DNA from 2 places in the Dermacoccus sp. 147Ba genome. Region 2 is predicted to be linked to the other one. Evidence: predicted binding sites of a transcription regulator. Region 2 holds the regulator's gene; the other holds the start of a gene.
What was found. Region 2 encodes LexA, which represses DNA repair genes until DNA is damaged. Its sites were predicted from a motif close to TCGAACANNTGTTCGA; they were not measured.
Positions count from the first base shown of each region.

Region 1: EVU97_RS11925 (acetoacetate decarboxylase family protein) is a predicted target of LexA. The motif match lies at 7,724-7,739, and genes of this name have one in related genera.

Region 1 covers NZ_SEHL01000009.1:27,493-42,385, reverse strand. The annotation lists gene EVU97_RS11970 (hypothetical protein) at 1-96, shown strand, start outside; gene EVU97_RS11965 (PaaI family thioesterase) at 120-737, opposite strand; gene EVU97_RS11960 (LysR family transcriptional regulator) at 843-1,763, opposite strand; gene EVU97_RS11955 (pyridoxal-dependent decarboxylase) at 1,909-3,444, shown strand; gene EVU97_RS11950 (hypothetical protein) at 3,521-4,012, shown strand; gene EVU97_RS11945 (nucleotidyltransferase domain-containing protein) at 4,055-4,528, shown strand; gene EVU97_RS11940 (HepT-like ribonuclease domain-containing protein) at 4,592-4,819, shown strand; gene EVU97_RS11935 (cytochrome P450) at 4,984-6,276, opposite strand; gene EVU97_RS11930 (glutamine synthetase family protein) at 6,307-7,659, opposite strand; gene EVU97_RS11925 (acetoacetate decarboxylase family protein) at 7,877-8,677, shown strand; gene EVU97_RS11920 (GAF domain-containing protein) at 8,911-9,930, shown strand; gene adh (aldehyde dehydrogenase) at 10,049-11,572, shown strand; gene adhP (alcohol dehydrogenase AdhP) at 11,621-12,664, shown strand; gene EVU97_RS11905 (DUF779 domain-containing protein) at 12,664-13,059, shown strand; gene EVU97_RS11900 (MarR family winged helix-turn-helix transcriptional regulator) at 13,186-13,725, shown strand; gene EVU97_RS11895 (winged helix DNA-binding domain-containing protein) at 13,718-14,806, shown strand.
Region 2 covers NZ_SEHL01000001.1:375,470-390,362, reverse strand. The annotation lists gene EVU97_RS01765 (DUF445 domain-containing protein) at 1-996, opposite strand, end outside; gene EVU97_RS01760 (McrC family protein) at 1,020-2,342, opposite strand; gene EVU97_RS01755 (McrB family protein) at 2,339-5,182, opposite strand; gene serA (phosphoglycerate dehydrogenase) at 5,373-6,569, opposite strand; gene EVU97_RS01745 (vitamin B12-dependent ribonucleotide reductase) at 6,740-9,661, opposite strand; gene nrdR (transcriptional regulator NrdR) at 9,735-10,196, opposite strand; gene EVU97_RS01735 (LysM peptidoglycan-binding domain-containing protein) at 10,444-10,857, opposite strand; gene lexA (transcriptional repressor LexA) at 11,124-11,843, shown strand; gene EVU97_RS01725 (Sir2 family NAD-dependent protein deacetylase) at 11,857-12,696, opposite strand; gene EVU97_RS01720 (LysR family transcriptional regulator) at 12,766-13,683, shown strand; gene EVU97_RS01715 (ComEC/Rec2 family competence protein) at 13,733-14,893, opposite strand, start outside.

The DNA of each region.
Region 1 (14,893 bases), on a different contig from region 2:
ATGCGCGACACGGAAATCCTGAGCCAGGTCGGGCCCGCGGACGAACTGGACGACCTCGTGCTCTGGAGCGGTCGCTCCTTCGACGATCTCGACTGAGCCGCGGCCGCCCACTCACGGGGTCAGGGCTGGCCGGGCTTGAGGGCCACCCACAGCCCCTCGGCTTCGGCACACAGGCGTTCGCCCGCCCACAGCGAGCCGCGGATGAATTGCTTGCGCCCCTCGATGCGATCGACGGTGGCCGTCACCGTCAGCGTCTCGTCGACCGGCGCGACGGAGCGGAAGTTCACGGTGAGGTACGCCGTGCGACTGGGGTCGAGCTCGGCTTCCAGAGCGAGTGCTCCGAGGACGTCGTCGAAGAGCAGGCAGATCGCGCCGCCGTGGACGACGGAGTTCTCCCCGACGTGGAACGTGCCGAAGCGGACGCTGCCGGAGAACGAGTCGCCGACGTAGGTGCCGTCGACGACGGACGGCACGAGGGTCTGCGCGCGGCCGACGGTGTCGACTCGACCCCAGACTCGCTCGGGTTCGGGGGCTCCGGCGCCGCGCAGAATGGTGTTCACCTCGCGCAGGTGTTCCGTGATTTCGGCGGCCTGAGCGGCGTCGAGGCGAGAGGCGGCCACGAGGTCGAGCAGCTCGCGTATTTGCGTCGCCACCGAATCGTGGGCATCGATCGTCTCGGGCGGCACCGTGTTCTCACGCAGGGCGTGCAGGGCGGCGATGGCGTCGCGCTCGGTCATGGGTTCTCCTTTGAGTTCGGCATCGCCGGGGCGGGCGCCGGCCTGTGCGCATGATGCCCCGAGCAGGGCGAGTACGTCGAGGGTGCCTGGTGACGAGGGAAAGGTTCAGGCGAGGTCGTCGGCGTACTGACGCGCGCAGAAGTCACGCAGATCCTCCGCGAGCGCGGCCAGCTCGCCCGCTGCGTGATGATCGGGCGACCATGCGGCCCGCAGCGACTGTGTGAGCACCTGGCCGTCGACGTCGAGCACCCGCCGCGGTACGAGGCCGAAGCGCGGGTCGTTCGTCAGCACCGCGATGCCGCGGCCGGACGCGGCGATGGCCTGGGCCGCCTCCGGGGAGTCGACCTCCTGCAGGTGTGCCGGCGCGAGCCCCGCGTCCTCGAAGGCGCGCGAAAGAACCTTCCGCACCGGGTAGCGACCGGGCAGGACGACGAGGGGGTCGGCGGTCGCGAGGGTCGCGAGGGAGAGGGCGCGCGGCACCTCGTGGCTGTGCGCCTCGCCGTCCGCCGAGGGTCGTGAACCGACGTAGGCGCGCACCGGTAGCTCGGCGATGATCATCGACGCGAGGCCGCTCGGGGCGGGCGCCGGGGCGACGACGAAGTCCGCGCCCTCGTCGAGCGCGGCGAAGACGTCGTCGCTCGGGCGCGCGACGACATTCGGCGTCGGCGAGGCGCCGTCGTCAGCGGGTCGCGAGGCGAGGAACGGTGCGATCACGTCGCTCAGGGTTGTCGGCGGAGCGGCGAACGTCAGCGAGACGAGACGTCCGGCCGCGAGCGAGGTCGCGGTGCGTTTGATGAAGGCCTCGCGCTCGAGGAGATCCCGGGCGAGGGCGAGCAGTTCCGCACCCGCGGCGGTGAGGCGGACGCCACCCTCGGAGCGGGCGAAGAGCGTCACGCCGAGTTCGTGTTCGAGACCGCGGATCTGCCTCGACACCGCCGGCTGGCTGACGTGGACGGCGGCCGAACCGCCCGTCACGGTGCCGGCGTCGGCCACGGCAACGAAATAGCGCAGTGCCCGTAGCTCCACTGGCCGTCCTCCTCACGTCATGGGTCAGTCCACCGCCACGTCATAACCAGAAGGCATGGCAGACAGCCGAAACAAGTATTGGACAGCCTAGCCACCATGCTTCAGCCTGAGTGACGCACACCACTCCCCACCTTCGGAGGTATCGATGTCGTCCGACGAGATCGTCACGAACCCGGCCCCGCTGCCGGGCATGTCCGCGGCGGCCATGGGCCCGCTGCGCGGATACCTCGACGAGGCGATGGGCTTCATCACCGAGTGGATGAACGAGTACGGCCCCTCCACGCCACACCCGACGCAGGAGGTGGACGCCGACGCGTTCCACGGCGCCTTCGAGGAACTGACGACGCGCCTGCGCGCGAACTACCCGTTCTTCCACCCGCGCTACGTCGGACAGATGCTCAAGCCACCGCACCCGGCGGCCGTCGTCGGCTACCTCACGACGATGCTCATCAACCCGAACAACCACGACCTCGACGCGGGCGCCGCGACGACGCGTATGGAGCAGGAGTGCGTCGACGCCATCGCGCACATGTTCGGCTGCCGCGCGCATCGTCAGTCGATGGAGGGCAAGAACGGTTCGTCAGCGAGCTTCGGTGTGCCGCATGACGACTCGGAGCACGAGAGCGGCATGTGCCACCTCGGGCACCTCACGACGTCGGGCACCGTGGCCAACCTCGAGGCGCTGTTCGTCGCACGCGAGACGCATCCGCGCAACGCCATCGCGCACAGCGCCGACGCGCACTACACGCACGGGCGCATGAGTCACCTGCTCAACGTGCCGTCGGTCGCCGTACCCACCGACTCGCGTGGACGCATGGATCTCGTGGCGCTGGAACGCCTCATCTCGGCGGGCGGCATCGGCACCGTCGTCCTGACGGCCGGAACGACGGGCTTGGGGGCCGTCGATCCGATCGACAAGGCGATTCCGCTGTGCCGCAAGTACGGCGTGCGCGTGCACGTCGACGCGGCGTACGGCGGTTTCTTCCGCCTGCTCGCCGAGGAGGGCGACGACCTTCTCGCGCCGGACGTGGCCGCCGCCTTCCGGGCGATCGACGAGGCCGACTCCGTCGTCATCGACCCGCACAAGCACGGGCTGCAGCCGTACGGCTGCGGCGCGGTGCTGTTCCGCGACCCGAACGTGGCCAACTTCTACGACCACACCTCGCCGTACACGTACTTCACGAGCGGTGACGACCTGCACATGGGCGAGATCTCCCTCGAGTGCTCGCGTTCGGGCGCGTCCGCGGCGGCGCTGTGGATGACGCTCCAGCTACTGCCGCTCACGCGGGAGGGCATGGGCGAGATCGTCGCGCCGGGACGTCGCGCCGCGCTGGCGTGGGCCGAGAAGCTGCGCGGCTCGGAGGTGTTCGACCTCTACCAGGAGCCCGACCTCGACATCGTCAGCTACTTCCCGAAGGGCGACTCTCTCGCTGATGTCGACCGCCGTTCGGGCGCGATCCTCACGAACGGCATGAACGCGCCGCGTGACGAGTCGCTCTTCGTCGCGACGTACCAGGTGAAGCCCGACGACATGACGAACCGTGGCCACGACGTGCCCGGCGAGGCTCCCGAGGCGGGCGCGCGCATCCTGCGCAGCGTGACGATGAAGCCGGAGACCGAGCCCCTCATCGAGGACATCCACGCCGCCGTCGAGAAGCTCGCCCGCGCCGTCGACGCCTGACCCGATGTTGAGCGGCGTGCGCGGCACCGGTGCCGCGTTTCCCAGGCAACATCGCGCCACGCCGTAGGGTGGAGGCATGGCACTCAACACGGCCTTTGCGGTCCTGCCCGGTCTGACGATCGACACGCTGCCCAGCGGCATTCTCGACCCGACGACGGACTACGTCACGGGCGAGGAGGCCATCTCCAACGCGCTGCCGGCGGGGTACGTCGGCGCGTTCACGGCGCGTACGGATGACGACGAGGACGCGGTCGTCCTCGTCGGCTACGAGCTCATGCTGCAGCCCGACCTCATCCCCGACATCGCGGACGAGGCCGTCACCGCGGTTTTCGCGGGCAACTCGAAGACGTGGCTGCTCATCGTCGACGGTGACGAGCAGAGCCGCATGCTGACGCTCGACGCGTCGGGCGTCACGGCGGAGGACGGCGAGCCCGTCGAGGGCGAACCGACCGCCATCATCGACGGCGACCCCGAGAAGACCCTCAAGCAGGCCGTCGTCGACCTTACCGGCATCGACCTCGACGCCGTCGTCGCCGCCAAGGGCGTCCTCGTCATCGTCGAGGACTGAGGATTCACCGATAGGTCTTGCTATCGGCTGTAGTCTGTAGCCATGGCGACGGGCTTGGAGGAGATCGCAGCCGCGAGCGACCGCATGACGCGTGACGCTCGCGCCATGTTGACCGCTGCCGTCCGCGACGCACACCGCGAGGGACTGTCCCAGCGCGAGATCGCCCGGCGTATCGGACGCAGCCAGCCTGAGGTGTCGCGCCTCATCCGCTTTCACGGGTCCGGACCTCTTGCCCGCAGGTTGCGCGCCCACCGCCAAGCGGTGATCCACCTCATCGAGGATGCCGGGGGACGCAATGTGCGTGTCTTCGGCTCCGTCGCCACGGGCCGCGAGCACCCCGGCTCGGACATCGATCTCTTGGCGGACCTCAGCCTCGCTGACCTCAGCCTGCTCGACCTCGAGCGCCTCCAGTCACGACTCACCGAAGAAGTGGGCGCGACAGTGGAACTCACGCCCGACTCGGGGCTGAGGCCCTACCTACGCGAACGCGTCCTGAAGGAAGCCGTTCCGCTGTGAGCCCCCACCGGACGCACACCCGCCGAGAACGTTGAAGAAGCCCGCTACCACTTGCAGTTCGTCGTGACCTACCTCGACGAACCCGCTACGCAAGTTGCGACGGACGCCATCGCCATGCGCCTGTCGGCTGCCCTGGAGGCGATCTCCGCACTGCCCGTCGAGATGCGTGATCGCGTCTGCATGGGCGAGTGGAAGGAAATGTGGGGCATGCGCAATCGAATCGCGCACGGCTACGCACTGACGGACGCCTCCTGCGAACCACCGCAGAACGGGATGTCCCAACCCTTCTGACTCGCCTCGCAGCCGAGCTCACCTGACGATCGGACCGCGCGTCAGCGTGCGTCGGGCATCCCTCGCCCCCCACTCGCGCGAGATGTCGCAATTGGGGACAGACCAGGCACAAAGATCCCCACTCGCGCGATTCGTCGCGCAAGTGGGGATCTTTGGCGGTCGGATCACTCCGCCCAGGTCACCTTCACCGGGAACTTCTTCACACCATTGACGAAGTTGGAGCGCACGCGCTTCACGTCGCCGACGAGCTCGATCTTCTCGATGCGCGGCAGCAGCTCCTCGAGCAGCAGGCGGATCTCGAGGCGGGCGAGGTTGTTGCCGAGGCACAGGTGCGGCGAACCCTTGCCGAACGTCATGTGGTCGACGTTCTTGCGCGTCACGTCGATCTTGTTCGGGTTCTCGAAGACGTCCTCGTCACGGTTGCCCGAGCCGAACCACATGACGACCTTGTCGCCTTCCTTGATCTGCTTGCCACCGAGCTCGACGTCCTTTGTCGCCGTGCGGCGGAAGTGGTAAACCGGCGTCGCCCAGCGCAGCAGCTCCTCGAGGCCGGACTCGATGAGCGACGGGTCCTCCTTGAGCAGCTTGAACTGGTCGGGCTGCGCGATGAGGCCCAGCATGATCTGGCTGATCGCGTGGCGCGTCGTCTCGTTGCCGGCGATGACGAGCAGCGAGAAGTAGTTGTTGAAGTCCTGGTCCGAGAGCGGCACGCCGTCCTCGGGCATCTTGTTGGCGAGGATCGAGACGAGGTCCTTGCCCTCGCCGCCGACACGCTTGTCACGCAGGTCGCGCCCGTAGTCCCAGACGTCCTGCACGGTGGGCGAACGGAACGGCAGGTGGCGGTACTTCTCCGACTCGGGCGAGTCGAGCAGGTGCTGCGTGTAGTCCGGGTCGGTGTTGGCCACCATCTCGTTGCCCCACGCGATGAGCTGCGGCGTGTGGTCGCGCGGCACGTCGAGCAGGCGCGCGAGCACCTGGATCGGGAAGTCGGCCGAGATCTTCTCGACGAAGTCGAACTCGCCGTCGGGCGACGTCTTCTTCGCCTCGTCGATCGTGTTCTTCATCAGCTCGCGCAGGAACGCCTCGTAGTTCTTGAGGAGGTTGCGCGGCGAGAACTCACGCTGGATGAGCTTGCGCAGCGCCGTGTGACGCGCGCCGTCCGTCTCCAGCATGGAACGGCGGAAGTCCATGAGGTCGTCGTCGACGTCCTCGAGGTTGACGAACTTCTCCGACGTGAACGTCTCGGAGTCCTTGTCGACGGCCCAGATGTCGTCGTACTTCGTGACGGCCCAGAAGCCCTTGCCGTCGGACTCCTCGTTCCAGTGCACCGGGTCACCGGCGCGCAGGGCGGCGAACTGGGCCCAACCCTCGTTGTCGCGGAACCTGTCGAGGTTCGCGAGGTCGACGTCTTCGAGCGTGTACTGGCTGCTGGGTGCGGCACCCACGTCAGTGGTCATGTCGGTCTCCTTCGATCGCTGAAGTCTGGATCACAGGTGGTAGGTGTACTCACGGAACTCCCAGTCCGTGATGAAGGCGTTGAAACGCTCGATCTCGTTGCGCTTGTACGCGAGGAAGGTCGTGACGAAGCCCTCGCCGAGCACCTCGCGCATCTCCGAGTCGGCCTCGAGGGCGTCGAGCGCCTCGCACAGGGACGAGGGCAGCTTGGGCGAACGCTCCAGGTCGTATCCGTAGCCCTCGAGCGCGGGGCCCGGGTCGATCTCGTTCTTGATGCCGAGGTAGGCCGCGGCCAGCGTCGCCGCCGTGAGCAGGTAGGGGTTGGCCGACGCGTCGCCGAGGCGCAGCTCCAGGCGCGACGCCGAGCCACGCTCCGGGGGGATGCGCACCATCGCGCTGCGGTTGTCGAGACCCCAGTCGATGAGCCACGGGGCGAGCGTGTCCGGCCCGAAGCGCTTGTAGGAGTTGATCGTCGGGTTCGCGAGCGCCGCGAGCGCCGGGGCGTGCTTGAGGATGCCGCCGATCGCGTGGTGAGCGACGGCGGAGAGGCCGTTGTGGCTGTTCGGGTCGTCGAAGAGGTGGTTGCCCGCGGCGTCCTGCGTCGAGAAGTGCAGGTGGAAGCCCGAGCCGCCCTCATCGTTGAACGGCTTGGCCATGAACGTCGCGAGCTTGCCGCCGGCGCGCGCCATCTCCTTGACGGCGGCCTTGAAGCGGAACGCGCGGTCGGAGGCGTCGAGTGCGTCGGAGTGCCAGAGGTTGATCTCGAACTGGCCGGAGCTGAACTCGTGGTTCGCGGCGATGACGTCGAGGTCGTAGGCGCCGAGCTGACGCAGCGAGGCGAGCAGAACGTTCTCGGGGTCGCCGCGCAGGCCGGAGACGTAGACGTTGCCGGGGCTCTCGCCGTAGCGCGCCCAGCCGGAGTCGTTCGTGTCCGACTCCTCGAGGAGGTAGAACTCGAGCTCCGGGCCGCAGATCGGGGTGCCCGCGATGGAGCTGAACTTCTCGATGACCTGCTTGAGCACGTAGCGCGGGCTCTCGGCGGACGGCGAACCGTCCGGGTTGAACACGTCGGCGATGACGTGGGCGACGCCCGGCTCCCACGGCACGGTCTTGATCGTCTCGATGTCGGGGTAGGCCACGATGTCGGGCAGACCAGCGGCGAGGCCGCCCTCGATGTCGACGACGTCACCCATGGGCGTCGTGCCGTACACGCTGCGGCAGAACGCGACGCCGTGGCCGGTGGTGCGCTCGAAGCGGTTGACGAGCAGATCCTTGCTGCGGTCGGTGCCGATGATGTCGGAGTAGCCGAGGCGGACGACGTCGATGCCCTCCGCCGCACACTTGCTCATGGCTTCCGCCATGAGCCTCGAGTCGATCTTCGTCATGCCATCGCCTTTCACGCCTTTGTGAGCGAACGCCTCCCCCGACGGTTGCCGTGCCGGGAGTGAGTCAAAAGGTCGTTCGGATCCGAACAGTAGCCGTGTGACTCAGACCACACAACCCCTCCTGATCGGGTAGCCTAGCCGGTGTCGTACGGACACGAACGATTTCTCGGCAACAAACTTGCGGCACGGGCCGCAGACGGTGAAAGGGTGCACGCACATGAGCGACCAGAAGGGCTTCTTCTACCCCCGCACCGCCGGCGGAACCTCGGGCATCATCCCGAGCCCGCCGTGGTACTACTCGGGCGACCTGCTGACGGTCGAGTACCGCACCAACCCGGAGCGTGTGCGCGAACTCCTGCCCGCCCCACTGGAACTCGCTGACGAGGACCCGGGCGCCGTTGCGCTCATCTGGGCCGACTGGCAGAGCTGCTCCAGCTCCCGCGAGGAGCTGCTCGACCCGGTGCGCGCCCAGTACAAGGAGGCGTTCGTCGTCGTCCGCTGCTCGTACAAGGGCAAGACGTTCAGCCGCTGCGTCTACATCTGGGTCGACAAGGACTTCGCGATCGGCCGCGGCCTGCACCAGGGCTACCCGAAGAAGCTCGGCTCGATGTGGCAGACGCGCCCCCACCCCTTCAGCCAGGGCGCGCCGCAGATCGCGGAGGGCGGAATGTTCGGCGCGACGCTCGCCGCCGGCGACCGTCGTCTCGCCGAGGCCGTGCTGACGCTGCGCGAGCCGAGTGAGACGAACGGCTTCGTCAACGGCCACCCGATGGCCCACCACCGTATCTACCCCGACATCGCCCGCGGGGCGACGGGCGACACCTACAGCGAGCTCATCTCGTCCGGCGCGGCCGAGTTCGAGGGCGGGCAGGCGTGGCGTGGTGACGTCGATCTGCGCCTGTTCGAATCGCCCACGGAGGAACTCGCCGCCCTGGAGGTCGACGAGATCATCGGCGGCTACTACCGGCAGATCGGCGTCGTCTGGAACGGCGGCGAGACGCTCGAACGTCTCGTGTGAGCCAGGCGGCCGCGAAGGGCGGCAGCCTGCGTCGCAGATGAGTTCGTGGACACACGGCACGCAGCGTCACGCCGCCGACCCACCCCACCCCGGACGGGTGTAGTGTGAGGTGGATCACTACGAGGGGGGAAGGGATGCGGCACAAATCACGTCCACAGGGTTGCGCCTGCGGGTGCGGCCCCGGCTGCGTCCACGCTCGGCTCGCCGACGCGATCCCCCTCGTCAGTTCGCTGTTGAGCTCGACGGCACGCGACGAGGGTCTCGTCATCGCCATCGCGGACCGCGAGGCACGCCTGCACTACGTCGACGGAGACTCCCGCGCCCGCAGCCGCGCCGAGAGCATCGGCTTCACCGCGGGGGCGAACTGGTCGGAGGCGCAGGTCGGCACGAACGCGCCGGGCCGAGCTGTGGCCCGCGGCGAGGCGGTCTCGATCCATCGCGAGGAGCACACGCGCCCGGACGTCCACCCGTTCAGCTGCTCCGCGGCGCCGCTCGTCGACCCCGTCACCGGCGAGGTGCTCGGCGCTCTCGACGTGACGGGAGGTGACGCTGCGGCAGACCGGCGCACCCTCGCACTCGTGCAGGCCACCGCGGCCGCGGTGGCTCGTGAACTTCGCCTCGCCGGGGTGCCGGTCGGCCCTCAACCGCACACGAGCGCGAGGCTGCGCCTCGTCCACCACGGCCGCCCCTGCATCGAAACGGGTACGGCCACCCACGCACTCACCGACCGCCACGCCGAACTCCTCGCGACACTCGCGCTCAAACCCCAAGGCCTCAGCGCCGACGAGATCGGGGCCCTCGTCTACCCGGACGGCACGCCGCCCGCCACCATCCGCGGCGAGTTGCTGCGGCTTCGTCGACGGCTCGACACGATTCCCGGCGCGCCGAACCTCGAAAGCCGCCCCTACCGCCTCACGGGGCCACTGCTCATCGATGCCGTCCAGGTCACGGAGCATCTGCGTCGCGGCGAGCACGACGAAGCCCTCGAGCTGTATCGCGGAGCCTCGCTGACGCACAGCGAGGCGGAGCCCGTCGTCGACCTGCTGCGTTCGACGTCCGGGTCGCTGCGCGAAGCGATGCTCAGTGACGCCACTCCCGAGACCCTTCTGCGCTACCTCGACCTGCCCGAAGCCACCGATGACGTCGAGTCGTGGCACATGGCACTCACCGTCCTGCCACCGCGCGCGCCACAGCGGGCCATCGTTCTCACGCATCTCGAACAGCTCGACACTCGTCTGCGCCAGGCGAACTGACGCCCGCACAGCGCGTTGCACGGGCAGTGCAACGTTGATGCAACGCAGCCCTTCGTAACGTGACGCACATCACGCAACCCCGCGTCACATCCCGCGGGCTCAGGGAAAGGAAGCTGCGATGACGGTCTACGCCAACCCGGGAACCGAGGGCTCCAAGGTCGAGTTCAAGAAGCGCTACGAGCACTTCATCGGCGGCGAATGGGTCGCGCCGAAGAAAGGGCAGTACTTCGAGAACCCCACCCCGGTCACCGGCAAGACGTTCTGCGAGGTGGGCCGCGGCACCGCCGAGGACATCGAGGCCGCCCTCGACGCGGCATGGGCGGCGGCACCGACGTGGAACAAGACCTCGCCCGCGGAGCGGGCACTCATCCTCAACCGGATCGCCGACCGGATGGAGGAGAACCTCGAGAAGATCGCCGTCGCGGAGACGTGGGACAACGGCAAGCCGGTGCGCGAGACGCTCAACGCCGACATCCCCCTCGCGATCGACCACTTCCGCTACTTCGCCGGTGCCATCCGCGCGCAGGAAGGCAGCCTCTCGCAGATCGACGAGGACACCGTCGCTTACCACTTCCACGAGCCGCTCGGCGTCGTCGGGCAGATCATCCCGTGGAACTTCCCCATCCTCATGGCCGTGTGGAAGCTCGCGCCGGCGCTGGCGGCCGGCAACTGCGTCGTCCTCAAGCCCGCCGAGCAGACGCCCGCGTCGATCATGGTGCTCATCGAACTGATCGAGGACCTCCTCCCCGCAGGAGTCGTCAACGTCGTCAACGGGTTCGGCGTCGAGGCCGGCGCGCCGCTCGCGTCGAACAAGCGCATCCGCAAGATCGCGTTCACGGGTGAGACGACGACCGGCCGCCTCATCATGCAGTACGCCTCGGAGAACCTCATCCCGGTGACGCTCGAGCTCGGCGGCAAGAGCCCCAACATCTTCTTCGAGGACATCGCGCAGGCCGACGACGCGTTCTACGACAAGGCGCAGGAGGGCTTCACCCTCTTCGCTCTCAACCAGGGCGAGGTGTGCACCTGCCCGTCACGCGCGCTCGTCCAGGAGTCGATCTACGACCAGTTCATGGCCGACGTCGTCGAGCGCACGAAGAAGATCAAGGCCGGTAACCCGCTCGACGACTCGACGATGATCGGTGCGCAGGCCTCCAACGACCAGTTGCAGAAGATCCTGTCCTACCTCGACATCGGCCAGAAGGAAGGCGCGAAGGTGCTCACCGGTGGTCGGCAGGCCGAGTTGGACGGCGATCTGGGCGGCGGCTTCTACGTCGAGCCGACCATCTTCGAGGGCACGAACAACATGCGGATCTTCCAGGAGGAGATCTTCGGGCCGGTCGTGTCCGTGGCGAAGTTCGGCACGTACGACGAGGCACTGAAGATCGCGAACGACACCCTTTACGGCCTCGGCGCCGGCGTGTGGTCGCGCAACGGCAACACCGCCTACCGCGCGGGCCGCGACATCCAGGCCGGCCGCGTGTGGGTGAACAACTACCACAACTACCCGGCGCACGCAGCGTTCGGTGGCTACAAGAGCTCGGGCATCGGGCGGGAGAACCACCTCATGATGCTCGACCACTACCAGCAGACGAAGAACCTCCTCGTCTCCTACTCGGAGAACAAGCTCGGCTTCTTCTGAGCCGACCCGCATCACCGATCAGATCGCAACCACACGAAGGGAAGAGTCATGAGCACCATGCAAGCTGCAGTCGTGGACGTCTTCGGCGAAGACCTGAACGTCAAGGATGTGGAACTGCCGGAACCCGGGCCGGGTCAGGCGCTGGTCAAGCTCATCGCATCGGGGGTGTGCCACACCGACCTGCACGCCAAGGACGGTGACTGGCCGGTCAAGCCCGAACCGCCGTTCATCCCCGGCCACGAGGGAGTCGGCGTCGTCGAGAAACTCGGCGAGGGCGTCACCGAACTCGCCGTCGGCGACATGGTGGGCAACGCCTGGCTCGCCTCCGCGTGCGGCACGTGTGAACACTGCCGCAACGGCTGGGAGACGCTGTGCGAGGAGCAGACCAACGGCGGGTACAGCGTCAACGGCTCGTTCGGGCAGTACATGCTCGTCGACGCCACGTTCGCCGCTCGCATCCCCGAGGGCGCGGACCCCCACGAGATCGCTCCCGTGCTGTGCGCCGGCGTCACCGTCTACAAGGGGCTGAAGGTGACGGAGGTGCGCCCCGGGCAGTGGGTCGTCATCTCCGGCATCGGCGGGCTAGGGCACATCGCCGTCCAGTACGCCAAGGCCATGGGCATGCGGATCGTCGCCGTGGACGTCGCCGACGACAAGCTGGAGCTCGCGAAGAAGCACGGCGCGGAGGTCACGGTGAACGCCGCGGTCGAGGACCCGACGCAGGCCGTCCTCGACGCCACAGGCGGTGGCGCCCACGGCGTCCTCGTCACGGCGGTGCACCCCAAGGCGTTCGGCCAGGCCATCGGCATGGCGCGTCGCGGGGGAACCATCGTGTTCAACGGTCTTCCTCCGGGTGATTTCCCGGCGCCGATCTTCGACGTCGTCCTCAAGGGCCTGACGATCCGCGGATCGATCGTCGGCACCCGGCAGGACATGGTCGAGGCTCTCGACTTCTACGCCCGAGGCCTCATCCACCCGACGTTCAGCAAGCGGAACCTCGACGACATCAACGCGGTGTTCGACGAGATGCACCACGGCAAGATCGACGGGCGCGTCGTCATCGACTACACGACGGAGCGCGAGGAGAAGTGATGAACCTCGAGTCACGAGCCGCTGTGGCCGGCGAGAGCGTCAGCCGGGTCGCATTGACGCCGGACGCCGTCGCTCTGCTGCACCAGCTCGTGGCCGAGCACGGTCGTCTCATGTTCCACCAGTCCGGCGGGTGCTGTGACGGGTCGACCCCGATGTGTTACCCGGCAGGGCAGTTCCGCACGGGTCAGGCCGACGTCCTGCTCGGCACGTTCACCCTTCCGGACGTGGCGGGTGACGATGCGGAACTGGAGTTCTGGATGAGCCGCGAACAGTTCGAGACGTGGAAGCACACTCACCTCACCGTTGACGTCGTCGACGGACGCGGTGGCGGCTTCTCCGTGGAGAGCCCGACCGGAAAGCGCTTCCTCATCCGTTCGGACGTGCTCGGAGGCTGACGGCTCGATCGTCGAGCGCGGGGGCCGTGGTTCGCCACGGCCTCCGCGTTCGGCGTTGTCGGTGTGAGCGTCGGGCGAGGCCGTGCCAGGAGGAGATCGCCGTGGCGTGACGGCTAATCTGTCCGCATGCCAAGCCATCACACGCTCGTCGAGACCGAGGCCGCCGTATCCGGTCGCTTGGCCACCGTCAGCATCAACGCTGACGCGATGCATGCGGTTTCGAGCATCCACCGCGCGGCGAACGCGTCGCGCAATCACATGACGAACACCGTTCTGCGTCCGCACGACCTGTCGTGGACCGGGTTCGTCGTCCTGTGGAGCGTGTGGATCTTCGACAACCCCGAGACGCGTGAGGTCGCCGACAGCGCCGGCATCTCGAAGGCGACGCTGAGCGGGGTCGTCAAGACGCTCAGTGCGCGGGGTTGGCTGACGCGCAGCCAGTCGAGCACGGACAAGCGCTTCGCCCACCTGAGCCTCACCCCGGCCGGCGTGGCCCTCATGGAGGAGCTGTTCCCGCGCTTCAACGCCCTCGAGGAAGAACTCATCTCCGGTCTCACGCCCGAGGAAGTCGACGTCCTGACGAAGGCGCTGCGCAAGGTCGTCACGACGGCCGAGTCCATGAGCGCCGACGGCCCGAGGCCCGAGTCAGGCGTGACTCATGGTTGATTCCGCGCTGGTCCGCCGCCGCCTCGTGGCCCAAGGGTTGGCGACCCGGCCCTTCAGCAGTCCCCACGACGCCGTGGCTGCGTTCGGTGCCATGCAGGGGCAGGACCTGCCGGGCGTCATGGCGTCCATTGCGCTGCGGTTGAGCGAGCCGGGTGGGCGTTTCGGGCTCGACGGCGTCGTGGCCGCCTTCGACGACGGCTCCGTCGTCCGCGGATATCCGATGCGTGGCACTGTCTTCGCCGTGGCCGCCGAGGACGTCCGATGGATGACTGAGCTCTGCGCGGGACCGGCCGTCAAAGCCCAGGTGAGGCGCCGCGCCCAGTTGGAGCTGGACGACGAGCAGATCGCGCGGGCGCAGGAGATTCTCCTGACGCAGTGCACCGCCTCGCCGCGCGGGCTGTCGCGCGGCGACCTCTTCGCCCACTGGGAGGCGGCGGGCCTCGCCCCCGCCGGCGGCCGCGGCTACCACATGCTGTCGTACCTCATCGCGACCGGCGTTGCCGTGTACGGGCCGTGGAACGGTTCGGACAACAACGTCGTGTCAGCTCAGGCTTGGCTGCCCGCCGGGTCGTCGCTCGGGGAACGCTTCAACGGTGACGAAACCGCCGCCATCGCCGAACTGCTGCGCCGATACCTCACGAGCCACGGCCCCGCCACGCTGCGCGACTTCGCCTGGTGGACCAAGCTGCCCATCACGAAGATTCGCCGCGCTTTCGCCACGATCGCAGACGAGTTCGTCGGCGACGACTCCGATGAGGGCCGTTACTGGCGTCAGACACTCGACGACGAGGTGGACGCCGCCGACGGGCTGTTCCTCCTGCCCGGCTTCGACGAGATCGTGCTCGGCTACCCCGACCGGCTGGCCCTGCTCGAAGAGGCACACCATCCGCGACTCGTGCCCGGCAACAACGGCGTCTTCCAGCGCGGCATCATGCACGCGGGCACCATCGTCGGCACCTGGCGTCGCGGCGGGCGTCCCGGCCGACGAGCGCTTGACGTCGTCGGCTTCGACACCTTGCCCCCCGACGTGGCCCACGACGCTGAACGTCTGCACGCCCAGTTCCCCTACCTCGGGGCGTGACGCTGACCGGGCGGGCCGGGACAAGCGCACAGCTTGCCTCGATGCCGTCCCCAGGTACTGCGCAAACCGGGGGCAGATGGGTAACTT
Region 2 (14,893 bases):
GACGCCGAGGGCGCGCAGGTGTTCGACCATCCGCTCACGCAGGGCACCCTGCTCGTCGAGGAGCGCGTCAGTGAGCATGCGGCGTACCGACCCCCACAGGGCGATCGCCGAGTCGGCGACGCTCGGGTGGTCGAGGAAACGCTCCTTGATGTTCTCCGCCTGCTCCTGCGTGCGCTCGTCGTGCTGCAGGTCGTGGGCGGCGCGGGCGAGGAAGGCGTCGATGGCCTTGCGCATGTTGTGGTTCGGGGTGTCGCGCACCTCGGCGAGCCACTTGACGATCTCGAGGTGGATGCGATCGACGACGGCGTCGTCGAGCCACTGCGGTGACCACCAGGGGGCCTTGGCGCCGACGATGCGGGAGACGGCTTCCTTGTTCTCGCTCACCCACACGTGCATCTCGGTGACGCACACGTCGACGAAACCGTGGTGGGTGCCGTCCGCGACGATGCCCTCGAGTAGGTGGCCGGCCAGTTCACCGATGGGTTCGCGGCGCAGACGCGGCAGGAGGACGGTGTCGAGGAAGTGACGCACCTCGTCGTCGTCGAGGGTCTCGACGGCGCGGCACAGGGCCGGGGCTGCGTCGGCGACGACGCGCTCGGCGTTGCCGGGACGCTCGATCCACTCCCCGAGCCGGCGCGGGATCTCGGCCTGGCCGATACGTTCGGTGACGAGCTCGGGCGTGAGGAAGTTCGAGCCGACGAACTCCTCGAGGCTCTTGCCGAGCTGGTCCTTGCGCGTTGGGATGATGGCGGTGTGCGGCACCTTGAGGCCGAGCGGGTGGCGGAACAACGCCGTCACGGCGAACCAGTCGGCGACGGCACCCACCATCGCGGCCTCGGAGGCGGCGTTGACATAGCCCCACACGCCGTCTCGGCCGTGCGTCAGGACGAAGACGAGCGCCGCGAACGACAGCAGGCCCGTGGCCACGAAGCGCATGCGGCGCAGGGCGGCTCGGCGCTGTTCGTCGGATTCGGGAAGGGCGAGGCTCGTCGACACCCCGACAGAATAGCGAGCGTGCGTCAGGCGGCGAGACGCCTCACGGTATCGGCAAGGGAATCGAGCTGTTGCTGGATCTCGGGCCAGGTCTGTTCGAGGTCGATGTGGCGCGCGTGGACGTCGGTTCCGGTGCCGGGCATCCGGATGCGTGAGGCCGGACGGCGCGCCGCGTGGGCGTAGACGACGAGGGCGTTCGCGAGACCGAGGGACGAGGCCTGGACAACGACGGGGAAGAACGTGGCGGCGTCGTTCGCGATGGCCGTCATCGCCGAAGCGGCCGCTCCGCGGGATCGGGTGCCGGTCGTGGCGCCGAACGATGGCGGCATTGCGCTGCGCTTCAGGGCGCGGGCCGTCACGTCGGAGGTGACGGCGTCCGGCGTGCCGAGGTGGTAGCAGGTGCCCAACACGAGCACCGGACCGCGCGGGCCACTGACGAGAACGTCGGCGTTGGCCTGCACCCCACTCGACTCCCCCGGGTCGAGCTGTTCGGTCTGTTCGACACGCAGCCCGGGCCACAGACGCGAGCGCAGCTCACCGGCCACGAAGCGCAGGAAGACGTACTCGACGTCGAGCAGGAACGCGTGCGCCTGCTGTACGCCCTCCTCGTGCCGGATGGCGAAACCGTCGAGCGCGAGACGCGCGAGGTCGAGCGCCTGTTCGAAGTGCTCGTTGAGTCGCGTGATGACGATGTCGGTTGCGCGCTCGGCGGCGGACGGCGAGCCGACGCCCTCGAAGCGGGCGAGCAGTTCAACGGCTCGACGCCGAGTGGACGGCGACAAGCCGTGACCCGTGAGGATGACGCGCACCGCGGCGGCGAGGACGCGGTTCTCCTCGATGTCGGCCGTGAAGTCGTCGTAGCGGCACTCGGGCTGCGCAGCGGTCCACGGACGTCGGGCGATCTCCTCGACGAGCAGGCGCCCACGGATCGTGGCGAGTGGTTCCTGACGCGACTGGTAACCGTGCAGAAGGCCGCGACGGGTGGCCGCTTCGATGGCCCGCAGGACCGCGAGCGCTGACCCGTCGAGCAGTTCGTCACTCGCGAAACCGCTCGTGCCCTGCCCCCAGGCGACCTCGTCGCCGAGGCCGGCCAGCATCGCGAAGAGCGAGTGCATCGGCGCGGCCGGAGTAATACGGATCTGCAGGCCCGGCACGCTGATCGATCCGACCCATGACGTCGTCTCGAGGACGACGGTCTGCGGGTCGGCGGTGGCGAGCACCTTGACCTTGTCGTCGGCGACGGCGAAGAGGGCGCTGCGTCCTTCGGCGCTCAGGCGGACCGGTGCGGAGCGGGCATGCTCACCGACGACGACCGTCTGCACCTGTTCGCCGGCCACCGCCTCGGTCATCCGCCGTCGCGCGCCGTGGCGCTGTCGGAAGCGGCCTCCGCACGAGCGGCTTCGCCGTGGCGCGCCTCGACGGCGTCCCACGAGAACGTGGCGAGCACATCCTCGCGGCCGTAGAGCTGGTCCTCGATGAACGGGTAGATGCCGTACTGCCACACACGGCGCAGCTTCTCGTCGTCGAGATCGGTCGACATGAAATGGCTGTGACCGATCTGCAGGTGCGGGCCGCGCAGGATCTGACGCAGTTCGTCGTTCACGCGGTCGACGAGACCGGCCACCCACACGGGGCCGTCGTTCTTGGCGAGCCAGCGCGCGAGCAGTCCCTCCATCGGACCCTCGTGCGGCATGAACGGCAGGAAGTGGAAGCGACGACGCAGCGCCGCGTCGACGAGCGCGATGGACCGGTCGGCCGTGTTCATCGTGCCGATGAAGTACAGGTTCGTCGGCAGCTGGAAGCCTTCGTCGGGGCGGTAGCTCGTCATGACCGAGTGGGAGCGGTACTCGAGCAGGAAGAGCAGTTCACCGAAGACGCGCGGCAGGTTGGCGCGGTTGATCTCGTCGATGATCATGACGTGCGGCGTCGTCGGGTCGGCCTCGGCCGCCTCGGCGAGCAGCGCCAGCGGGCCCTTGCGCAGTTCGTAGACCATCGCGCCGCCGGCGTCGAGGCGCGGGCGATAGCCCTCGAAGAAGTCCTCGTAGGAGGTCGAGGGGTGGAACTGGACGATGGCGCGCTTGGCGGGGTCCGGCTGGAGCGCGGCGGCGAAGCGCTGAGCCATGAACGTCTTGCCGGTACCGGGCGGGCCGTAGAAGATGACCTGCTTCTTGTCCTTGAGCAGGCCGTCGATCTCGCGGACGAACTCCTCGTCGACGAGCAGGTCGTCGGCGGCCTCGGCGAGCAGGTCGCGCTCGGGGTCGATGCTCGACTCACCGGTGCGCAGCAGCCAGTGGGCGAACTGGGCCTGACCCCACGGATCGGCGGGCAGGAGGGGCTCGAGCTTGGCACGCAGGCGATCGCCCGCGAGGACGTGCAGGCGTCCGCGCGAGAGCTCACGGCGGCGCGGCAGCGACACGTCGAGGGCCTGCGCCATGGCCACCTTGCCATCGCGTCCGGCCATCGCGTAGACGGGCAGGTAGCGGTGCGGGTGCGCGATGGCGAGAAGCTTCATGACGACGGACTCGTCGAGTGCCACGTCGTCGGAGTTCGTGGGCGCGAGGGCCGCGTCGATGCGGTCGGCGTCGTCGCCTTCGCCCCACAGCAGGTGCGTCAGGGTGCGCGAGAGGTTCTCCAGGCCCTGCGCATCGAGCGCGGCGAGGCGGGCGTCGAGGACCGAGTGCGTGCCGGTGGGGCCGTATGCTCCCCCGGCGACGATGCGCCGGAACGTCGCGAGGTCGAACGCCGCGAGCGCCTCGGGCTCCAACGACGCGGCGAACTCACGGCGTCGTTCGATGTGCCACTGGTCGCGCTCGGCCGGGTACGGACGCTCGGCGAGGAACGTGCGCAGGGCGACGGCGAGTTCCTCGTCGACGCCGGCGCCGCGTGTGTCGGCGCCACGCATGATGTCGACGAGCGGCATGAGACGGCGAACCGTCTCCTCGATCTCGTCGCCGAAGTCGATGCGTCCCACTCCTTCGGGATGCGGGAACCAGCGCCCCACGAAGACGTCGCCGCCCTCGTAGGTGTCGCCCGTCGGACGCAGACGGTCCGACGACGAGGTGGGCGCCACATGAATGAACTCGAGGCCTTCGGGTAGGGCACCGTCGAGGCGCGTGCCGAGCGCTTCGTGACGCGCGGAGCTCGAGGCGCCCTCCCACCCGGAGACCAGACCGACGGCGATGCCGGAGCGCGTGAGCCAGACCCGGATGCCGGGTGCGCCACCGCTGCTCGCAGGCAGCAGCCACGTCGTGTGCGAGTCACAGCGGTACGCGGCGCGTGCCGTCGTGTCGGTACGAGTCTGCAGGCTCGTCTCCGCGAGGTCGACGCCGGTGACACGCTCGAGCGCCTTGTGCAGGGTGCGCGCGACGAGAGCGGCGTGACCACGCAGCTGCAGCGCAAGGGAGGCAGCGCGTGCCTCGTCCTCGGCGGCGGCGTAGCCGACACCGGGGGTGTACGTGGCGTGCAGGCGAGCGGCTTCCTCCGTGAGGGCGGGCAGTGCCTCGCCGAAGCCGACGAACGAGGGGTCGTCACCGAGGTGGCTGACGACACGCTGGGCGATGTGCGACTGCCCGGGCGCGAAGGCACGTGCGAGGTCGACGAACGCGACGTAGCGCTCCGCGTGGGTGAGATGACGCCCCATCCATCCCAGGGTCTGGAACGTGTCCGATCCACCCGGCCACAGGATCGGCCAGTCGGCCTCCGTGTCCGTGGCCCACATGAGCGACAGCACCGACGGAATGCGTGAAAGGTCCGGGCCTGCTCCCCCCACGGTCTCCTCGACGAGACGGATCGCGGCCGTGGCTTCGTCGTAGGACGTGGGCGTGTGCAGCGCCCAGGCAAGTGCCGCCTCGAGTTCACTGCGTCGGCCCTCACAATGGGCAACGACGCGCGGCAGCCAGTGCCGTGCCAGCGACACGGCAGCCGAGTACGGGCCGGGACGAGCGGCCCACTCCTCCAGACGGGACGTGAAGAGGTCGACGTTCGGCGAGCGCATCATGTCGGCGATGAACTCACGCGCCTCGCCGCACCGCACGGGAGCGAGGGCGTCGAGCTGGTGCCAGGACCCGACGAACACCGGATCCGCTTCGGCCCGAGCTCGCATGAGGTCGAACGTGCTCGCCCACCGGGCGAGGTCGAGCCGACGCTGAGCGGCTTCCGCTGCGTCAGGCTGCGGCGCGTGCACGTCCATCGGCTACCTGTCGTCCGTTCGTCGTGAAGGCTTCGTACGCGGCCTCGAGGTGAGGTCTCGTCACCGAGGCAGCGGAATCCATCCTACGTCGCAGCACGACATGGAACGCCCGTCCGACTCCTCCGGTCCTCGGGCGTTCCCCGGGCGCTTCGCCGCACGGCGGAAGGCCCGGGGCGCCTCGTCAGGCTCCTCAGTTGACGACGCGCAGACGGATCGTCTCCGGCATCGACCGCAGCTGGTCGAGCAGCGCCTCGGGCAGCTGGGAAACGACGTCGGTGACGACGTAGCCGCTCTCGGCCGAGGTGTCGAGCATCTGGCCCTCGATGTTGACGCCGTGCTCGGCGAGGATGCCGTTCATCCGGGCCAGGACGCCGGGGAGGTTCTGGTGGAAGTGGATGAGGCGGTGCTGGCCGGGACGCTCGGGCAGGTTGAGCGAGGGCAGGTTGACGTTGAGCGTCGTCGAACCGCGCTGGATGTAGTCGCGCAGCTTCGCGGCGACGAAGCGACCGATGTCCTCCTGCGCCTCCTCGGTCGAGCCGCCGATGTGCGGGGTGAGGACGACGTTCGCGAGGCCCTGCAAGGGCGAGTTGAACGGTTCGCCCTTCGACTTGGGCTCCTCGGGGAAGACGTCAACGGCCGCACCGGCGATGTGACCGGACTCGAGGTGCGTCTTGAGCGCGTCGTAGTCGACGACGAAGCCGCGCGAGAGGTTGAGGAACAGCGCCCGCGGACGCATGGCTGCGAACTGCTCGGCGCCGAAGAAGCCGGCGTTGCCGGAGCGACCGTCGACGTGGAGCGTGACGACCTCGGCGACCGACAGCAGCTCCTCGAGGGAGCTGCACCGCGTGGCGTTTCCGAGCGCGAGCTTGTCGTCGGTGTCGTAGAAGTAGACCTTGAAACCGAGCATCTCGGCGACGACGGACAGCTGGGAACCGATGTTGCCGTACCCGACGATGCCGAGGCGGCGACCGCGCACCTCGTGGCTGCCCTTGGCGTCCTTGAACCAGACTCCGTCGTGCAGCGCGCGGTCCTTCTCGGTGAGACGGCGGGCCATGATGATGATTTCGGCGATGGCGAGCTCGACGACCGAGCGCGTGTTGGAGAACGGCGCGTTGAACACGACGACGCCCTTCTGCGCTGCCACGGCGAGGTCGATCTGGTTCGTGCCGATGCAGAAGGCTCCGATGGCCTCGAGGCTCGGCGCGTTCTCGAGGACGCGGGCCGTCACCTCGGTCTTGGAGCGGATGCCGAGCAGCTGAACCCCCTCGAGCGCCTCGATGAGCTCGTCCTCGTCGAGAGCCCCGACGCGGGTCTCGACCTCGAAACCGGCATCACGGAGCAAGGACTCTCCGAGGGGGTGGACGTTCTCGAGCAGCAGTGCCTTCACAGGGAGAGTTCCTTTCCGGTGTGGCGGTTGCGCCCGCCAATGAGATCGCGGGCTGCTCACATCATGAGACAGCACCGGGCGCCGCGGACGCCGACGCATCTCACGAAATAAGACGAGCGCGGGGCGCCGCCCCGAAGGACGACGCCCCGCACTCGATCAGGGCTGAGCGATCAGCTGCAGCCGGAGGTGCTTCCGCAGCCCTCGCAGACGTAGCAGGAGCCGGCGGGACGCATCTTCGTGCCGCAGGTCATGCACATCGGGGCGTCGGCTGCCTTGCCCTGGAACTTCTCGATGAGCTCGGCCGAACTGTGGATCTCGGAGCCGACCTCACGGGCGGAGGCCGCACCGGAACCGGACTTCACCTCGTCGGCGTGCTCCTCCGTGGAGGTGGCAGCTGCCGGACGCTCACCGCGTGCCGCCGCCGGGGCGACGGACTGCGAGTTGGACTCGGCGTCGAACGGCTCGTCGTCGCTCTCGGTCGGCGTGTAGGAGCCGGTCTCGAGCTGGCGAGCGCGCTCCTCGGCTGTGTGGATGCCCATGAAAGAACGCGTGTCGAAGTCGAGGTAGTCGAGCGCCAGGCGGCGGAAGACGTAGTCCATGATCGACTGCGCCATACGCACGTCCGGGTCGTCCGTCATACCGGCCGGCTCGAAGCGCAGGTTCGTGAACTTCTCGACGAACGTCTCGAGCGGCACGCCGTACTGCAGGCCGATCGACACGGCGATGGAGAACGCGTCCATGACACCGGCGAGCGTCGAACCCTGCTTACCGAACTTGAGGAAAAGCTCACCGAGATCGCCGTTCTCGTACGTGCCGGCGGTGAGGTAACCCTCCGCGCCACCCACGGCGAACGACGTCGTCTGCGACGAGCGACGCTTCGGCAGGCGCTTGCGCACGGGGCGGTACTCGACGATCTTCTCGACCGGCGTCTCGGCGACGGTCTCCGTGGCCGTCGCGGGCTCGGAGCTCTTCTCGTTCTTGCCCGACGAGAGCGGCTGGCCGACCTTGCAGTTGTCACGGTAGACGGCGATGGCCTTGAGACCGAGCTTCCAACCCTCGAGGTGCACCTCGGCGATGTCCTCGACCGAGGCCGACTCCGGCAGGTTGACCGTCTTGGAGATAGCACCCGACAGGAACGGCTGGCAGGCGGCCATCATGCGGACGTGGCCCATCGGGGAGATGGCGCGCGCACCCATGGCGCAGTCGAAGACCTCGTAGTGCTCCGGCTTGAGGCCGGGAGCGTCGATGACGTGGCCCTTGTCGGCGATGTGCTCGACGATCGCCTCGATCTGCTCTTCCTGGTAGCCGAGCTTCTTCAGCGCGCGCGGAATCGTCTGGTTGACGATCTGCATCGAACCGCCGCCGACGAGCTTCTTGAACTTCACGAGCGAGAAGTCCGGCTCGATACCGGTGGTGTCGCAGTCCATCATGAAGCCGATGGTGCCGGTGGGCGCGAGGACGGAGGCCTGCGCGTTGCGGAAGCCGCCCTTCTCACCGTTCTCGACGACGTCGGCCCAGGCCTTCGTCGCGAGCGCGTGGATGTCGCTGGCCATGGCGCCCATGTCCTTGTGCGAGGCGAGCTCGTCGTTCGCGGCACGGTGCTTGCGCATGACGCGGTTGTGAGCGTCGGCGTTGCGGGCGTAACCGGCGTACGGTCCGACGACGGAAGCCATCTCGGCGGAGCGCTTGTAGGCGGCACCCGTGAGCAGCGACGTGATGGAACCGGCCAGCGCACGGCCGCCGTCCGAGTCGTAGCCGTGGCCGGTGGCCATGAGGAGCGCACCGAGGTTGGCGTAACCGATGCCGAGCTGGCGGTAGTCGACCGTCGTCTTGCCGATGGACTCCGTCGGGAAGTCGGCGAAGCAGATGGAGATGTCCATCGCCGTGATGACGAGCTCGACGACCTTCTGGAAGGTGACGGCGTCGAACGTGTCGTCGTCCTTGAGGAACTTCAGGAGGTTGAGCGAGGCCAGGTTGCAGCTGGAGTTGTCGAGCGACATGTACTCCGAGCACGGGTTGGACGCCGTGATGCGGCCCGTCTCCGGGTTCGTGTGCCACGCGTTGATCGTGTCGTCGTACTGCACACCCGGGTCGGCGCACTCCCACGCGGCCTTGTTGATCTTGTCGAACAGCTCGCGGGCGTCGACCGACTCGATGACCTCACCCGTGTCACGGGCACGCAGGCCGAAGGTTGTGCCGTCCACGACGGCCTTCATGAACTCGTCGCTGACACGAACGGAGTTGTTCGCGTTCTGGTACTGCACGGAGACGATGTCGCGGCCACCGAGGTCCATGTCGAAACCGGCGTCACGCAGCGCACGGATCTTGTCCTCCTCGCGCGCCTTCGTCTCGATGAACTCCTCGATGTCCGGGTGGTCGACGTCGAGGACGACCATCTTGGCCGCACGACGCGTGGCGCCGCCGGACTTGATGGTGCCTGCCGAGGCGTCGGCGCCGCGCATGAACGAGACCGGGCCGGAGGCGGTGCCACCGGAGGACAGCAGCTCCTTCGAGGAACGGATACGCGAGAGGTTGAGGCCGGCACCGGAGCCGCCCTTGAAGATGAAGCCCTCTTCCTTGTACCAGTTGAGGATCGAGTCCATCGAGTCGTCGACGGACAGGATGAAGCACGCGCTGACCTGCTGCGGGCTCGCCGTACCCACGTTGAACCACACCGGCGAGTTGAACGAGAAGACCTGGTGCAGCAAGGCGTACGTGAGCTCGTGCTCGAAGATCTCGGCGTCGGCGTCGGACGCGAAGTAGCCGTTGTCCTTGCCGGCCTTCGTGTACGTGAGCACGACGCGGTCGATGAGCTGCTTGAGCGACTTCTCGCGAGCGTCCGACCCCAGCGCGCCACGGAAGTACTTCGTCGTGACGATGGTGGAGGCGTTGAGCGACCAGAAGTCGGGGAACTCGACACCACGCTGCTCGAAGATCGTCTCGCCGGTCTTCCAGTTCTGCTGGACGACGTCACGCAGCTCCCAGGTCACCGCGTCGTAGGGGTGGACGCCCGGGGTGGTGAAGATCCGCTCGATCGTGACGCCGTTGTTCCGGCGACCCGACTTGGCTCGAGCCTTCGTGGTCTCGGTCATGACCGCATGCCTCCTGGCACTTCTCGTGGGTTTGGTGTGGTGTGTCGTGAAGTAGGGGGTGAGTCTGTGGAGCTCAGCCGGCGTCGCGCAGAGCGTGCCTGCGCAGGTCGGCGACGGCGTCCTCGAAGTCAGTCAGTGACTCGAAGGCCTGGTAGACGGACGCGAACCGCAGGTACGCGACGTGGTCAAGTTCGCGCAGCGGGCCGAGGATCTCGATGCCGACATCGTGGGCGTCGATCTCCGCAGCCCCCTTGGAGCGGATCGACTCCTCCACCTGCTGAGCGAGGACGGCGAGCTGATCGTCGGAAACCGGGCGGCCCTGGCAGGCCTTGCGCACGCCCGACATGACCTTGTCGCGAGAGAAGGGTTCGCTCACACCGGAGCGCTTGACGACCGTGAGGCTCGCGGTCTCGACGGTGGAGAAACGCTTGCCGCAGTCGGGGCACTGGCGGCGACGCTTGATGCAGGTGCCGTCCTCGGTCGAACGGGAGTCGACCACACGGGAGTCGGCGTTGCGGCAGAAGGGACAGTGCACGTGCCACGCCTCTCGATCGCAGGATTCCACCGCCTCGTGACGGTATGAACCCCAACACCGGCATCGCGGGAACTCTTCCGCAAACAACCACATGTTGGGGGCATTAGGGCGCCTGTGCCCTACATCTAGGAATCCTAGGTTGCGTTGGCGACCGCTCGCAACCGTGTCGGCAAACCCGGCGCACCAACCCCAGCAATGACGCGGAAAAGATGTGCGGCTCGCCCCAGCGACACGCCGAGGGGGCCGCTCAGCCTGCCGGAACGAGAATTCGCTGGCCGGCCTGAACGTGCATCGAGCTCATGTTGTTGGCCTCCTGGATGGCCACCACACCACGGTCGTTACGCAAGGACGGCAGCTCACGAGCGGCGATCTGAGAAAGGGTCTCCCCGTCCTTCACCGTGACCGACGTCGCGCCACCGGCAGGGTTAGCTTCGGCCACGGCCTTGGCCGCAAGGAGGCCACCGCCGACGAGAACCAGAAGCGCCAGAAGGGCAGCGAAGCGACGGCGAGCGAGAACGGCACGACGCGTCAACGGGGCGCGCCGCGCGCTACGACCACCCTCGAGGGAATCGACGACCGCAGGCCCCGACGGAACGAGGTGCAGGTGACGACGGGGGCTCGGCGCGACCGCCGGGACGTCCAGACTGGGCACAGCACTCATGTTCATTCCTCCTGACTCGGCGCGGATGCATCGAACATCCGTGCGATAGAACAACTGTACGACACAAACGTTCGAAAGCAAGGCTGTCGGCGGCGTGTTTCTCGTACATGTTTGCGAAAACTGTGTACGGTGGTGCCTACGTTGATCCCGAACGCTCACACCGAATCAGCGGCCACCGACAACCCCGGAATTCCGGGGAGAATCAGGGCTCCGCACCGAGGTCCGCGTCCGCGAGATCACTGTTTTCGTCGATGTGAGGAGACGCCATGGGTGAGGTCCACTCCATGAACAACCGCGCGAAGGGCAAACTGACCCCGCGCCAGCAGAAAGTGCTCACCGTCATCCGGCGCTCGGTCGACGAGCGCGGTTACCCGCCGAGCCTGCGCGAGATCGGTGAGGCCGTCGGGCTGACGAGCCCGAGCTCCGTCGCACACCAGCTCGCCACGCTCGAGCGCAAGGGTTACCTGCGTCGCGACCCCAACCGCCCTCGCGCCATGGAGGTCGTCTCCCCCGACGACGGCGCCGACACCCGCGGTTACCGCGGAGGCACCTCGGTGCGTGCAGCGTCCGAGAGCACGTACGACGAGACCGACTCGGGCAACGAGCGTCCGCAGGCCTCCTTCGTCCCCGTCGTCGGACGCATCGCCGCCGGCGGGCCGATCCTGGCCGAGCAGGCCGTCGAGGACGTGTTCCCCCTCCCCCGTCAGATCGTCGGTGACGGCGAACTGTTCCTGCTCAAGGTTGTCGGCGACTCGATGATCGAAGCCGCCATCTGCGACGGCGACTGGGTCGTCGTGCGCCAGCAGCCGGAGGCGTCCAACGGTGAGATCGTGGCTGCGCTGCTCGACGGCGAGGCCACCGTGAAGACGTTCAAGCGCACGAACGGCAAGACGTGGCTCCTGCCCGCGAACGAGAACTACGAGCCGATCGACGGCGACGAAGCCAGCATCATGGGCAAGGTCACGGCGGTGCTGCGCAGCGTCTGACTCTCGCCCACCCTCACGTCGTCGCGTTCGCCTCGGTCTGCACCTGCAGGCCGAGGCGTTCGCATGTCGCGGTGAGGGTGGCACCAAGCGGTTCGTGCAGCACGAGATCGGCGCGCTCCGAACCGCGCATGCTTCCCAGACCGACCAGGGCCACGGGCTTGCCCGCCTTGAGCGCGGCCGAGACGAACCGGAAGCCCGACATCACCTTGAGCGAACTTCCGAGAACGAGAACCGCCCGTGACAGTTCGAGCTGCGCGTAGCAGTGCTCAACCGTCGCGGTGGGCACGCTCTCGCCGAACATCACGACGTCGGGCTTGACGACGAGCGAATCACAGTGCGGACAGGCCACGAGGACGAACGCATCCTCTGCACTCCGGGCAACCTCGGCGTCTCCGTCGGCCAACAGGGCCACGTCGCGCGGGAGGTTCGGGTTGGCGTCGCGGATGCGCCCCTGGAACTCGGCTCGATTCGAGCGGCTGCCGCACTCGACGCACTGCACCGAGGAGAGCGAACCGTGCAGTTCGAGGGCGTCCGCCCCGGAGGCCGCATGAAGACCATCGACGTTCTGCGTCACGAGGTGTTGCACGAGACCTGCGCGCTGCAAGGCTGCAACAGCGTGGTGGCCGCCGTTGGGCCGAGCCGCGGCGAAACGTTCCCACCCGACGGCGCTGCGAACCCAGTAGCGTCGGCGCGCGTCGTCCCCGCTGAGGAACTGCTGGAACGTCATGGGAACCGTTCGGCGGGTGCCGTCAGGCTTGCGGTAGTCGGGAATGCCCGACTCGGTCGAGAGACCCGCCCCGGTGAGCACGAACAGGTCGCCCTGCGCGACGAACTCCGCCAACTCTGCAGTCACAGGTGGCCCCTCTCATTCGACAATCGATAGAAACTACAACATCCGATAACGCCGGGTTATTCTCTACGGATGATCGACGCCGCCGGCCTTCGGGTCATGAAAGCCATTGCCCAGGAGGGTAGCTTCACCGCTGCCGCTGCTTCCCTGGGCTACTCCCAGCCTGCCGTGTCCCAGATGGTGCGCCGCTTGGAGGACAAGACGGGCACGGCTCTCGTCGAGCGCCTCGGACGTTCGGTGCGTCTGACCGAGGCGGGCCACGTGCTCGCCCGCACAGCCACTCCGGTGCTCGCCGCTCTCGAGGCGGCGGAGGGCGAAGTGGCCTCGATCGCCGGCCTGAGGGCGGGACGAGTGCGCCTCATGGCCTTCCCCTCGGCCTCGTCGACCGTCGTCCCACGAGCGCTGTCGCTCGTCAAGCAGCGCTACCCCGACGTTCAGGTCACCTTCGCGGAAGCGGAGCCGCCGGAGTCACTCGCGGCGCTTCGGGCGGGAGATTGCGATGTTGCAGTCGCGTTCTCCTACGACGGCGACGAGATCGCGGCACACGCGGAGGATCTCGAGGGGCTCACCACGCTCGACCTGCTCGAGGACGAGGTGCGCCTCGCCGTACCGGCCGATCACCCGTTTGCCGGAAGGGGCTCCGTGTCGATGGAGGAGCTCGAGTCCGCGTCGTGGATCGCCGGATGCCCGCGCTGCCGGGGCCACCTGCTCTCGCTCGCCACCTCGGCGGGTTACACCCCTGACGTCGCGTTCGAGACCGAGGACTACGTCACCGTGCTCGGACTCGTGGCCGAGGGGTTGGGCGTGGCCCTCATCCCGGAGCTCATCCTGCGTTCGACCCAGCACCCCCGCGTGGCCACCATCGCCATCGAGCCGGCGAGCCGTCGTTCGGTTCAGGCTGTCACCACGCCCGACCTCCAGCGTGTGCCGGCGGTCAAGGCCACCCTCGACGCGCTGCGGGAAGCAACCGACGCTCTGCCGAACCTGTAGCCGGTTCCCTCCGGCTCGCGAGTGGAATCTCCTGCGACTCTCACCGGTGTCATCTCTGCGGTTCGACCGTGAGCGATCTACCGACGGGTACGACATCGAGGTCTCCTGAAAGGTCCGTTCGGTAGACGGCTGTTCCGCTCTGGGCGAGTAACGACAGGAGCGATTCCTTCGGGTGTCCGTAATCGTTGCCCTCCCCCACCCCGATGAGGCCGACCCGCGCCGAAGCCGCCCGATAGAGCCCGGCACTCTGGTTCGCGCTGCCGTGGTGAGCGACCTTGACGAGGTCGTAGGGACGCGACGCTGCTCGGCGCGTCACCTCCCCGATGCACGCGGCCTGCGCCTCCCGTTCGACGTCGCCGAGCATGAGCGCATGCACGCTCGGCGTCGCCACATCGAGCACGAGGGAAGCATTGTTGACCGGCGAACCCGCCGCCAACGCTCGGCGCGGCCAGAGGACGTCGAGCACGGCGTCACCGACACGGACCTGCTGACCCGGTGCGAGGCGTTGCGCAACCTTCCCGTAACGGCGCAACACCTGCCTCGTCTGGGCATCGGCATCCCTCTCCCCTCGGCCACCACGAGGGCTCGAGCTGTGGCTCGTCAGCCACGTCACGAAGACCTCGACCGACGGCTGCCGCTCGAGTACGGCCCCCAGACCATCGACGTGGTCGGCATGCAGGTGCGTGAGCACGACGGCGTCCACACGCGTCACGCCGTGACGATCGAGGCACCCGGTGACGTCCCCTTCCTCGGGTCCGGTGTCGACGAGGATCGCCGCCTGCTCACCGGTGCGTACCAAGGCGGCATCTCCCTGCCCGACGTCGCACTGGGCATACAGCCACCCCGGATCTGCGCGTCCCTCTCCGGGGATCGGAAGCCACAGGGCCGCGGGGACGAGCGCCACCAACGTGACGGATGCCCACCCTCGAAGGCCGAGCCACGGGACGATTCGCCACCCGAACAGGAGCGCCGCGAGGAGGACGCCGGCCAGCACGATGCCGGGCGCCCCGCTCGGCCACGGCAACGAACCCCCTGGCACGGACGCGGCGACGTGGGCAATCGTGGAAATGACCCAGGCGGGAAGACCCGCCGCCCACACGAGCAGATCGGCCAGAGCCGGGACGAGTGGTGCCACGAGCAGAACGACCATCCCCGCGAGCGTGGCCGGTGCGACGAAGGGCTCCGCGAGAACGTTCGCCGGCAGGGAAAC